Regions from separate parts of the Ornithinibacillus jepli genome, predicted to be linked through region 1. Evidence: a T-box and tRNA genes for the amino acid it is inferred to sense, from the RefSeq annotation. Region 1 holds a T-box; the other holds one or more tRNA genes.

Region 1 (6,052 bases):
TCTTAGTTGCTGGCGAAATTACGACAACTACTTATGTGGATATTCCGCAAGTTGTTAGACAAACAATTAAAGATATTGGTTATACTCGTGCAAAGTATGGGTTTGATGCTGATACTTGTGCGGTTTTAACTGCAATTGATGAGCAATCACCGGATATTGCAAGTGGTGTAAATAAGGCATTAGAAGCTCGGCTTGGCAAAATGACAGAAAGCGAAATTGATGCAATCGGAGCTGGCGACCAAGGATTAATGTTTGGTTTTGCATGTAATGAAACGAAAGAATTAATGCCATTACCAATTTCCTTAGCTCATAAGCTTTCCAAACGGTTAAGTGATGTACGTAAAGATGGAACTGTTGCTTATCTTCGTCCGGATGGAAAAACACAAGTAACCATTGAATATGATGAAGAAGATCAACCAGTTCGTGTAGACACAATTGTTATCTCTACCCAGCATTCACAAAGTGCCACATTAGAACAAATTGAAAAAGACATAATGGAACATGTGATTAAGCCAGTTGTTCCAGTTGAATTATTAGATGAGAAGACAAAATACTTTATTAACCCGACAGGACGCTTTGTGATTGGTGGACCACAAGGGGATGCTGGATTAACAGGAAGAAAAATTATTGTAGATACGTATGGTGGATATGCTCGCCACGGTGGAGGAGCGTTTAGTGGTAAGGATCCAACTAAAGTTGACCGTTCAGCTGCATATGCTGCTCGTTACGTAGCAAAAAACATAGTAGCAGCAAAACTGGCTGATTCATGTGAAGTCCAACTTGCCTATGCAATCGGAGTAGCGGAACCGGTTTCCATTGCAATCAATACATTCGGTACTGGTGAAGTCAGTGAAGAAGAGCTAGTAAATGCTGTTCGAGACATTTTTGACCTACGACCTGCTGGCATTATTCGTATGCTTGACTTGCAAAATCCAATTTACAAGCAAACAGCTGCTTATGGGCATTTTGGAAGAACTGATGTAGAATTTCCGTGGGAAAAAACAGATAAAGTAGAAGCGTTATTAGAACTAACAAAATAAAGTATAAAAAGCTTAGAACTGATAACTACAAGTTCTAAGCTTTTTTCTAGTTTTAATATTCCAGCCCTAAATTAGTATGTTTTTTATAAAAATGTCCCTTTTCAACATAAGAGGTACGAACACGTTCCATTTCTTTATAATCAGCTCCATTTAGTTCTCGTACTACTTTTGCTGGTCTTCCCATAACTAATGTATGTGGTGGAATCTTTTTACCAGGTGGAACTAAACTCCCCGCACCAACAAAAGCGCTTTCGCCAATTTCAGCCCCATCTAATATAATAGACCCCATACCGATTAAAGCATTTTTTCTTATGATAGAAGAATGAAGTGTTACTTGGTGCCCAACTGTAACATCATCTTCAATAATTAGAGGATTATTGGGACTTTGATGAAGCATGGATAAATCTTGAATACTAACACGTTTACCAATTCTTGTTGGAGCAACATCTCCACGTATTACAGTTTTAAACCATATACTAGATTCTTCTTCAATAGTTACATCCCCAACAATAACAGCATCCTTGGCTACAAAAACAGTTGGATGAATAGAAGGTGATATGTTTTTATAATGATGAATCAATTTAAAACCACTCCTTGATTATTTTTTCTGTATCGCGATTATAAATGGAGGATTATTCTTTTGATTGATAAAACCATATTGAAGTACACTATACTGCTTTTGATCTAGCGAGATGACATGCTTTAAAATAGTATTTTTTTCTTCCTGTCCACCTTCATGTCCATAGTAAACTACTAGAATAATCCGTCCATTTTTCTTGAGATGTTTTAATATAGTATCAATTGCTCTTACGGTGGACTCACCTTTTGTAATAATAGATTTATCGCTTTTTGGTAGATAACCGAGATTAAATATGGCACCTCCGATTTCTATATCCTTAAATAAATAGTTTTCAATATTCTCATGGCTATCTAAAACTAGTGAAACGTTCGTACAATGATGTTCCACTAATAATTGATCAGTATTATCAATCGCTTGTTCTTGAATATCTAATGCTATTACTTCCCCAGTTTCTCCAACTAATTTACTTAAAAATAATGTGTCATTACCGTTACCACATGTAGCATCAATAACTGTCTCTCCTGGAGAAATAATTTCTTCTAATAAATGGTGTGAATAGTTTAATATGCTTTTCATCCTAAGTACCCCTTATGCAAAATTCAATCTGTTTTTAGAATAGCATGTTAAAACATTTTTATGAACTAAAAAAACATGTGCAAATTTGGAAGAAGTTCATATAGTAATTATAAAAAAGGAATATCTTGACAAAGCTAGTAGTATTGATTAAAATTCAATTTAAATATGGAAATGCGATGCGAAGGAGTAGTAGTAATGTAACTCAGGTAAAGAGAGACAATGGTTGGTGTGAATTGTCCCTGAGAAGTTGCGAACTCGCCTTTAATGCTGCAGGAGTGAAGCGAAGTAGTTTCTGCCGTTAATCCGCGTTAAGGATACAAGTGAACGAACTTTTCGTTAATTTGGGTGGTACCGCGGGAAATATAGCTTCTCGTCCCTTTTATTGGGATGAGAGGCTTTTTTGTTTTTACAATATATTAAGTATTAGGTACTTTTTGTAAGGCTTATGTTCCGGGCACGGGCAAGGTTAGTATTTAACAATCTAACAATAAATACCTAAATAAAAAGGAGGAAAAAGAAATGAGCTTTCATCATCATGAAATCGAAAAAAAGTGGCAAAAATACTGGCTTGAAAATAAAACCTTCAAGACCAATACGAAATCTGACAAAGAGAAATTTTATGCGCTAGATATGTTTCCATATCCATCGGGTGCAGGACTACACGTTGGACACCCAGAAGGCTATACTGCAACAGATATTCTATCTCGAATGAAGCGAATGCAAGGTTATGAGGTACTTCATCCAATGGGCTGGGATGCATTTGGACTACCAGCAGAACAGTATGCTCTTGACACTGGCAACAGCCCTGCAGAATTCACGCAACATAATATCAATACATTTAAAAGACAGATTCAAGAACTAGGATTTTCTTATGACTGGGATCGTGAAATAAATACAACCGATCCGAATTATTATAAATGGACCCAGTGGATTTTTACGAAACTTTATGAAAAAGGTCTAGCATATATTGACGAAGTTGCGGTGAATTGGTGCCCAGCTCTTGGCACTGTCCTTGCTAATGAAGAAGTTATTGATGGAAAAAGTGAACGTGGTGGTCATCCTGTAATTCGTAAACCGATGAAACAATGGATGTTAAAAATTACTGCATATGCCGATAGACTTCTTGAAGACTTGGATGAAGTAGATTGGCCAGAAAGTATTAAAGACATGCAACGAAACTGGATTGGACGTTCTGAAGGTGCAGAAGTCACCTTTAATATTGAAGGTCATGAAGAAACGTTTACAGTCTTTACTACTCGTCCGGATACATTGTTTGGTGCAACATATGCAGTTCTAGCACCAGAACATCCAATTGTGGAGAAAATCACTACTCCAAATCAAAAGGAAGCTGTTCAAAAATATTTGAATGAAGTACAAACGAAATCAGATCTTGAAAGAACAGATCTAGCAAAAGATAAAACAGGTGTATTTAGTGGAGCATATGCAATAAACCCAGTAAATCAAGAAAAAATGCCAATTTGGATAGCGGATTATGTGCTAATGTCTTATGGCACGGGTGCAATTATGGCAGTACCTGCACATGATGAAAGAGATTATGAGTTTGCAACGAAATTTGAACTTCCAATCCTTGAAGTAGTAGCAGGTGGAGATATTTCTAAAGAAGCATACACAGGAGACGGGGATCATGTAAATTCTGGATTCCTAAATGGTTTGAATAAGGAAGAAGCCATCTCAAAAATGATTAGCTGGTTAGAAGAGAATGGAGTAGGTACAAAGAAAATCACATACCGTCTACGTGATTGGTTATTCTCGAGACAACGTTATTGGGGAGAACCAATTCCAGTGATTCATTGGGAAGATGGTACAATGACAACTGTTCCAGAGGAAGAGCTTCCATTAGAACTTCCTGTCATGAAGGAAATTAAACCATCTGGTACAGGTGAATCACCACTTGCTAATAGTGATTGGGTCAATGTAGTAGATCCAATAACTGGTAAGAAAGGTCGTCGTGAAACGAATACAATGCCACAATGGGCAGGAAGCTGTTGGTATTTCCTACGTTATATTGATCCGAAAAACAGTGAAAAACTAGCTGATCCGGAACTTCTAGAAAAATGGCTACCAGTTGACATTTATATCGGTGGAGCAGAGCATGCAGTACTTCACTTACTATATGCACGTTTCTGGCATAAATTTCTTTATGATATCGGAGTAGTACCTACTAAAGAACCTTTTATGAAGCTATTTAACCAAGGAATGATTCTTGGTGAAGGTAATGAGAAAATGAGTAAATCAAAAGGAAATGTAGTAAATCCTGATGATATTATTTCTTCTCATGGTGCTGATACACTACGCCTTTATGAAATGTTTATGGGTCCATTAGAGGCTTCTGTAGCATGGTCAACAAATGGTTTAGACGGCGCACGTCGTTTCCTAGACCGTGTGTGGCGACTGTTTATAAATGAAGATGGAAGCCTATCTAATAAAATTGTTGATGGTACTGTACAAAATCTAGAAAAGGTTTACCATGAAACAGTTAAGAAAGTGACCGAAGACTTTGAAAATCTTCATTTTAATACAGGAATCTCGCAAATGATGGTATTTATTAATGAAGGTTATAAAGCAGAGGAACTTCCTAAAGAATATGTGGAAGGATTTGTAAAACTACTTTCGCCGGTTGCTCCTCACCTAGCAGAAGAACTTTGGAGTCGACTAGGACATGAAGGAACAATTAGTTATGAAGCATGGCCAACTTATGATGAATCAAAACTAGTTGAAGATGAAGTGGAGATTGTTATTCAAGTAATGGGTAAAGTCCGTTCGAAAATAAATGTTTCTAAAGATATCGGGAAAGATGATCTTGAAAAACTTGCTTTAGAAGATGAGGCAATTCAAGAATGGATTGCAGGTAAGACAATAAGGAAAGTTGTTGTCGTTCCTGGTAAGCTAGTGAATATAGTAGCAAATTAATAAAAAATGCTCCTAACAGTTGAAGCTGACAGGAGCATTTTTTATTTTTATTATTTACTTGGCATCCATTTAGTCTGAAGTAAAATCCATTTATCTCTATCGAAATACCACAGCGATTCTACTGTTCCTAATTGATCAGCATGGTATGCACCACTAACTTGTTGATAGCTCTTCAAGCCATAGCCTTTGCTCTTACTGATAAACTTAGGTTCAAGAAATGCAATTGGATCTACCATTGCGGAAGTCTTTTGTAAAAGTTTTCCTTCCTTATTATAGATTCCTAATCGAACGTATTCATCTTCTTTATCCTTTACGTTTACTATTGTTGGTTCCAAATCAGGAGAAATCGTTACTTCCACTTTAAACCCATCCTGGAATTTCCCTTTAACAAAAGGTTGTTCTGGAAGCGGTAATTCGGCAAGTTTATTATGAATTAGAGTATGAAGATGGTATTGATATAATCCACCGCTACCACCGGTTGCGCTTTGAAAAAAGATGTCATTAACTTTATCATGGTTCAAATCAATGAATGTTAGGTTTGGATTATATCCACCCATGTAAGGAATTTCCCAAACATTATTTTCACTTGTAGTAATGACTGCAACTAAGTCTCGGTAATAATTTGAATCAGGAGAGAAGAGCATTCCCTTTAGTTCAATTACTTCTTTTACGCCATTACCAGTTAAATCTTCTTCATATGTTTTTATTACTTCAAATTCAGGGTTTTCATTATTTTCTTGTCCATTTATGGAATAAATATCCAAGCTAAGAAATAATAATAGTAGTAATGGATAAGCTATCTTTTTCATAGGCAACCCCTTTTCTTAAGTTATAGTAATGCAAGGTTATCGTGTGTAAAAAAAATGAAGCTATACAGTGTAACAAATGAAAGTCTAATTGAGTATAATGAATTCGTATTAAAAGT
Region 2 (6,302 bases), on a different contig from region 1:
GTATTCCGATAACTATATACTTGTATACATTCGGGATATGTCTCAAGTCGGTATGAACAATTATGGAGTTGCTGTCGCTTTCTCAGCTAGAGAAGATGTCTATGATTATTTTTCTCAAAATCTTAGTGAGACTAATAAGCTACATAAAATGGCGTTGAAGCTGATGCTATCAAAGGGCCTTAATGTACGTCCACCATATTTATCACCACCTAAGAGAGCCACTTATGTGGAGAAACAACGTTTTTTGATTGGGTGGTTTGCTGAAAGACGGCCACTTAATGGTATGGAGATATCGAACCTATTTTCCAATATATTACGGAATGCTTTAGAAATAGCAACATTAATTAGTTTTGCACAGGTCGCTAACTCAAAAGAAGTTAGACAGTATATGGAAAGAGGGAAGGAAATAACATCAAAGCATGCCGAGGTATTAGGATCAATTATGCGTGAGAACAATTTGCCTATACCGATGACATTAGAAACAGAAGTTACGGACAGCACTACATTTGTTTTCTCAGACAAATTAATCATGTTTCATACAACAACCTTAAATGCTGCTGTCTTAGGGTATTATGGGGTAAGTTTAGCTACAAGTCATAGACGAGATCTTGGAAATCATTATTCAAGGCTAAGCAGTGAAATCCTAAAGTATTGTGAGGATGGCGCAAATATTATGATAAATAATGGATGGCTAGAGGAACCCCCTATGGCATCTGATAGACAACAATTGGCAGATGGGTAGTGTGCAGAGATGTCAAAGGACAGGAAACTGGAAGTATTACTGTGGAGTATTGCCTTACCTGGATTTGGTCAGTTTTTAAATGGCAAACTTTTTAAAGGTACAGTTTTAATATTATTAGAGTTCATTGTAAATGTTAAGTCTAGATTAAATTATGCAATCATCCCAAGCTTTCATGGTGATATACATGCAGCCATTGCATCTGTTGAGTATCAATGGTTGATGTTTTATCCTTGTATTTATTTGTTTGCGATATGGGATGCTTATCGGGATGCAGGTGGAGGGGAAGAGCCCTATGCATTTATTCCTTTTGTCTTTTCAGCATACATTGGTACCATTGGTGTAGTATACTCTTCGACTTTTAATATTTATGGGCTATACTTAGGTGTTATTTGGCTACCTATTATATTTCTTATTGTTGGATTTTTAATAGGAAAAGGTATTAGAGTATTTTTATTAAACTGGATTAAAAGGAACGAGAGATAAGGTAGTGAGTAGAATTAGTTTAGTAAGGTTTTTAGTTTGACTTCAATCCCCATTCCGTGCTATATTATTATTTGTCAGTCAAGACATTCGTCAATTTTTAATATGCCGGTGTGGCGGAATTGGCAGACGCGCACGACTCAAAATCGTGTTCCTTATGGAGTGTCGGTTCGACCCCGACCACCGGTACTTTCAAGCAAAATACATTACGTTAACAACTAAAAAACTCATGAATGTTGTTCTATCAATGTTTGTGAGTTTTTTGCTATTTAAGCTACGTTTAAATAATATAGAAAACAATTATTTACACAGTGAACAAACTTTTTCACACAAAATTTTACACATGTTAAGGGAAAATTTTTTTATAATTTTTGTCTGTGCAGACATGTAGTAAATGGTAGTGGTAGCTTAGGTCATTACTATTAATATTACTTAACAATGTTTTAAATAGTAGTTCACTATCAAGAATGACTGCTTTTTCTAACAGGAAGTGTTTTATCTAGATGCATACTTAAAAACTATTTACACACTTTATTTGACAAACCTAGAATAAGTTTGGACTATTTGACGCTTACTAATATACTACAAGATGATTAGATGAATTTCTAAATAAAAAAGCACCTCGAACTTGCTGAGGTGCTTTTTACTCTTCTATCCATCTATCATCTATTCTTCTTTCTTTAGGTTACATAACAAAAATTTGCTTTCCTAGATTATTGGGCTTCTTATCAAGTATCCTTCCAATTATAATTGGGCCAGCAGTAATAGTAAGATATAATTCCTCAAGCTCAAAAAGTAGTGTAGTTAAACTCTTATCATCTTTATCTTCATATCCGTAACCAATTACCTTTTTTATTGTATTATTTTCAAGAGAAAAATAAGAACCGAAAACAAGATGTTGATTTGGCGCAATATCTGGCTCATAGGTGTGCCTTAATGGTTCAGGTGTTTCCTGTTCATTTATTATTAAAAGATCATCACCTACTTCATCCTCAAACCATTCTAATCTCCAATACCAAAATTCATTCGAATCTTGGGATACTATCTTTAATATAGGAACTACCAGATGTAGCACGATATTTTTATTTCCGAGAGAAACATCAAGTTGTTTTGAATATATCCCCATTAACGTTGAGCCCTTTAACTGTCTTATTTTATTCCATCCTTTGTTCATTCTATAACTTCCTCTTTTCCTCACATTATTAAAATTATATTTACTCCTCCCTGAATAGACAACTAACTACTTTTAATAGAATTTATTTGATTAAATTATTTATTAATAATTTCTTATTGTATTTACTATTTCTCAAAAATAGATTGCCAAATTACAATTTTATTAATCGACTAAATATAATTAATAAATTTAAGCTTTAAGGGTTTTACCGATATTTAATAAATCTAAAACGTCAATCTCCAATAAACCTTACCTTATAACCATTGAAGGAGATTGTAGGCCTTTGAATGTTATCATAAGTACTTTTACTTCTATATAAGACTGCTGTTCCATCAGAACCTTCTTTAAGGTATTTTATCTGACCATCTTGAAGTTCCGTCCTATATTCGTAGTTTTTACCACCAATTTTATTGAATTCAGCTCTTGCGGCGCTGCTATTCCCACTATTTATATATTGTCTTCCTCCTTTAATTTTATTGTCACGTATTGAGCGACCAAGTAATATAAAATAATCACCTTGTAGACTTGCCTTTTTAACAGTGCTATTAAAACTTATTGGATTGGAAGAGTCTTCTTTTACTAATACATTAGATGAATACTTTATAGTGAGTAAACTAATAGGTTCTTCTTCAATTAATAATTCACTCAATTCATCTTCAGCTGCAGTAACACTTACTAATACAAGTGAGATGATTATAGTTATTAAAAATAATCCTAAAATCTTAAATGCTGTGCTTTTGAACTTTAACATAGAAACCTCCTTTTCCGCATAAAATAGTATTCGATGATAATTTACAAAATCCCTTTAAATTTTACTTGGGAAATATTATAAGAAAAGTTTTAATTTAGACTTACTTTTCATGAACAACTTTCTCGAAACATGTATAAAAAGACACTCTCACTAAGGGTAATGATTATCGACATTAGCTAGCTAAATTAGTTCGTGATGTTGGAATTCCAAATTCATTGAAGGATTATGGTATACCAGAAAGTGCACTAGACCTTCTAGCAAAGGATGGAAGTAAGCAGCGAAGATTATTAGATCGAAGTCCTTTGCAACTAGATATAAAGGATATAAGAAAAATATATTAATTGGCATATGATGGAAATGTCTCTGTCCATACGTTTGGATAATTTTTAAAGAGTACGATTTCAACTCAGAGCATATTTTTTTAAATTTAGGGCTCGAGTTTTTGCTTCAGTGTAAACATAATAGAAAAGCCTACAAACAGGGAATCACCAATGTTTGTGGGCTTTTCTTGGTTTTGGGAAATAAAATAATAAATTTAATTTATCTTAAACATTTTCACCAAATCAAATAAGGTATCGATTATTCAACTTCTTGGACATTGGTAGTTAGTAAGTTTGGAAATATTCCCTGAATTAATTATCGATGAACTGTTTAGATTAAAACGTTAATGTCTATAACTAATATTGTTCATGCTTCTAAAAAGTATTGAGGTGTCCACATGAATAAAACTTATATTTCCAAGAGTCAAGCCTTAATGCTAGGAATCACTGGGATAACCGTTACAGGTCATCTGTTATTTATTCCTGTCATCCTTGGTCATGCTGGTAGAGATAGTTGGATTTCCCTATTACTGGCTATTTTGCCTGCAATACTTATGGGGTTTATCGTTGCGTTATTAGCCCAACGATATCCAGGGCAATCGATGGTTGAATATAGTCAATTAATATTGGGAAAATGGTTAGGTAAATTTGTTGTCATTATATTTTTATTGTATTTGTTTCATGAAGTAAGTCTAGCCATAAGAGGATTTGGGGAGTTCTATACATCTGCTGTTACACCACGTACACCAATATTAATCTATCTAGTTGCAATATTAATACTTGCAGGATATGCAGTGCGCTCTGGGCTAGAAGTAATTGCTAGAACGAATCAAGCAATCCTTGTCTTTTTAATTCCAATAGGGGTTTTAGCATCTGCTCTTACTCACAAGGATAAAGATTATCGCAATTTCCTCCCAATCTTAGAGGATTCTTTCGAGCCTGTCATTCATGGGACGCTAACACTTGTCGCATTATATAGCTCTATTTTTGTTTTAAGTATGATCTTTCCTTTTATCAATGATACGAAGCAACTGAAAAGGTACTCCATTGTTACAATGATGATTCTGATTATTATGTTCGTGGGCCCTATCACAGGGGTGATTGCTATCTATGGAGAAGAGAGAGGGGAAGGTCTTTATTTTCCTACATTCTTAATTTTAAGGGACGTCCAAATAGGAGCTTTCCAGCGATTGGATATTCTGGGGATTTTACTCTGGTCACTAGGATCGTTTGGAAAAGCAACTGTTTTTCTTTATGCCATGTCATTAGGAATAGCACAGTTATTCAAGGTGGATGATTACAAAATGTTAGTAACTCCACTTGCAGCTTTACTTGCTATCGTGTCCATCATCAATAGTGAGGATTTAATCGGAATTTATCGCTTCTTAAAAAATTATTATCCATATTACGCTACATTTGTTGGGTTGATATTACCTCTTGTCTTGCTAACAATCAGTCAGTTCAGGAAAACAGGTCAAAAGTTAGAAGGGCGGAAAAGTGATGATAAGACGAAGGAAACAAGTAAATCAAACAAAAACTAATAACGTTAATAATGATGAAGAAAAACAAGAAATTTTTGATGAATTAGATAAAAATATCAACCAATTTAAAGAAATATTTGGAAGTGATTCTGATTTGTTTGTACGCTACATACAAGGCGAACATCGAAAAGTTGCCGTCTTGTATTTGGAAAGCTTAGTTGAAAAAGAAATTATTGACCAACATGTTATCTTTGCTTTAAATAGTCAGCTACATAATTTAACATCAGCCATTAACGATATAGCGGTTTCTACAAATGAAATGAAGAAACTTACCAAACATGACGAAGTTTTAGAGCATTTATTACGAGGCTATTCAATTATTCTGATGGATGGGAATAATATCGCTTACGCTGCTGAAACGTCTGGAGGCGAAAGAAGACCAGTATCAGAATCTACCGTTGAAACAGTGGTACGTGGACCACGTGAATCATTTAACGAGTCACTAATGACGGGAGTAGGTTTGATCCGTAAAAGGGTGAATACTCCTAAGCTACAGGTTTATAAAAAGTCAATTGGACAGGAAAGCAAAACTTCCGTAGCAGTTCTTTATATTTCTGGTATTGCCAAAGACGACATTGTGAAAGAGGTTATTTCGCGTATCGATAAAATTAATATCGACGGTATTCTTGATTCTCTCTATGTTGAGGAACTAATTGAAGATACGAAAAGCTATACACCATTTCCAACCATTTTTAACTCGGAGCGGCCGGATAGAATTGCTGCAGGATTATTAGAAGGTAGAATAGCAATCATGGTAGATGGTACGCCTGTAGTTCTCTTGGTACCTGCAACTATTGGTCTGTTCCTAACATCTAATGAAGATTATTATCAACGGTATGATATCGCAAGCTTTATGAAAATGCTACGAACATTTGCCTTTATTCTTTCATTAGCCTTACCAGGTCTTTATGTTGCGTTACTTACTTTTCATCAAGAAATGATACCAACCCCGTTATTAATCGCTATGTCTGGGCAGCGAGAAGGGGTACCACTTGGTATTGCAATTGAAATTTTCATCATGGATATTATTTTTGAAATTCTTCGGGAAGCAGGTATTAGGTTACCGAAGACAGTTGGTGCAGCCGTTTCGATTGTTGGTGGTTTAGTATTAGGTCAAGCTGCAGTTGAGGCTAGTTTGGTAGGTCAAGCAACGGTTATTGTAGTTGCACTAACAGCAATTTGCTCCTTTACTACGCCATCTTACAATATTGCAATAACTGCTAGGCTCTTACGGTTTGTTCTTTTACTTTTCTCAGCAGTGTTAGGAGCTTTCGGTCTAATTTTCAGTTTGATC

The links. A T-box is a leader RNA that pairs with one kind of tRNA and senses whether it is charged. The one in region 1 lies ahead of leuS (leucine--tRNA ligase), so its partner is inferred to be a tRNA-Leu.
Region 2: it encodes a tRNA-Leu, which carries the amino acid that the T-box ahead of leuS (leucine--tRNA ligase) is inferred to sense. The anticodon was not compared.

Annotation. Positions count from the first base shown of each region.
Region 1 is NZ_JBFEGG010000003.1:547,753-553,804, forward strand. It holds gene metK (methionine adenosyltransferase) at 1-1,040, shown strand, start outside; gene AB1K81_RS14480 (gamma carbonic anhydrase) at 1,093-1,620, opposite strand; gene mnmM (tRNA 5-(aminomethyl)-2-thiouridylate-methyltransferase MnmM) at 1,639-2,196, opposite strand; T-box leader at 2,364-2,577, shown strand; gene leuS (leucine--tRNA ligase) at 2,716-5,127, shown strand; gene AB1K81_RS14495 (hypothetical protein) at 5,178-5,936, opposite strand.
Region 2 is NZ_JBFEGG010000001.1:717-7,018, forward strand. It holds gene AB1K81_RS00020 (DUF3231 family protein) at 1-742, shown strand, start outside; gene AB1K81_RS00025 (hypothetical protein) at 752-1,225, shown strand; tRNA gene AB1K81_RS00030 (tRNA-Leu) at 1,330-1,411, shown strand; gene AB1K81_RS00035 (hypothetical protein) at 1,908-2,396, opposite strand; gene AB1K81_RS00040 (hypothetical protein) at 2,629-3,147, opposite strand; gene AB1K81_RS00045 (GerAB/ArcD/ProY family transporter) at 3,866-5,008, shown strand; gene AB1K81_RS00050 (spore germination protein) at 4,968-6,302, shown strand, end outside.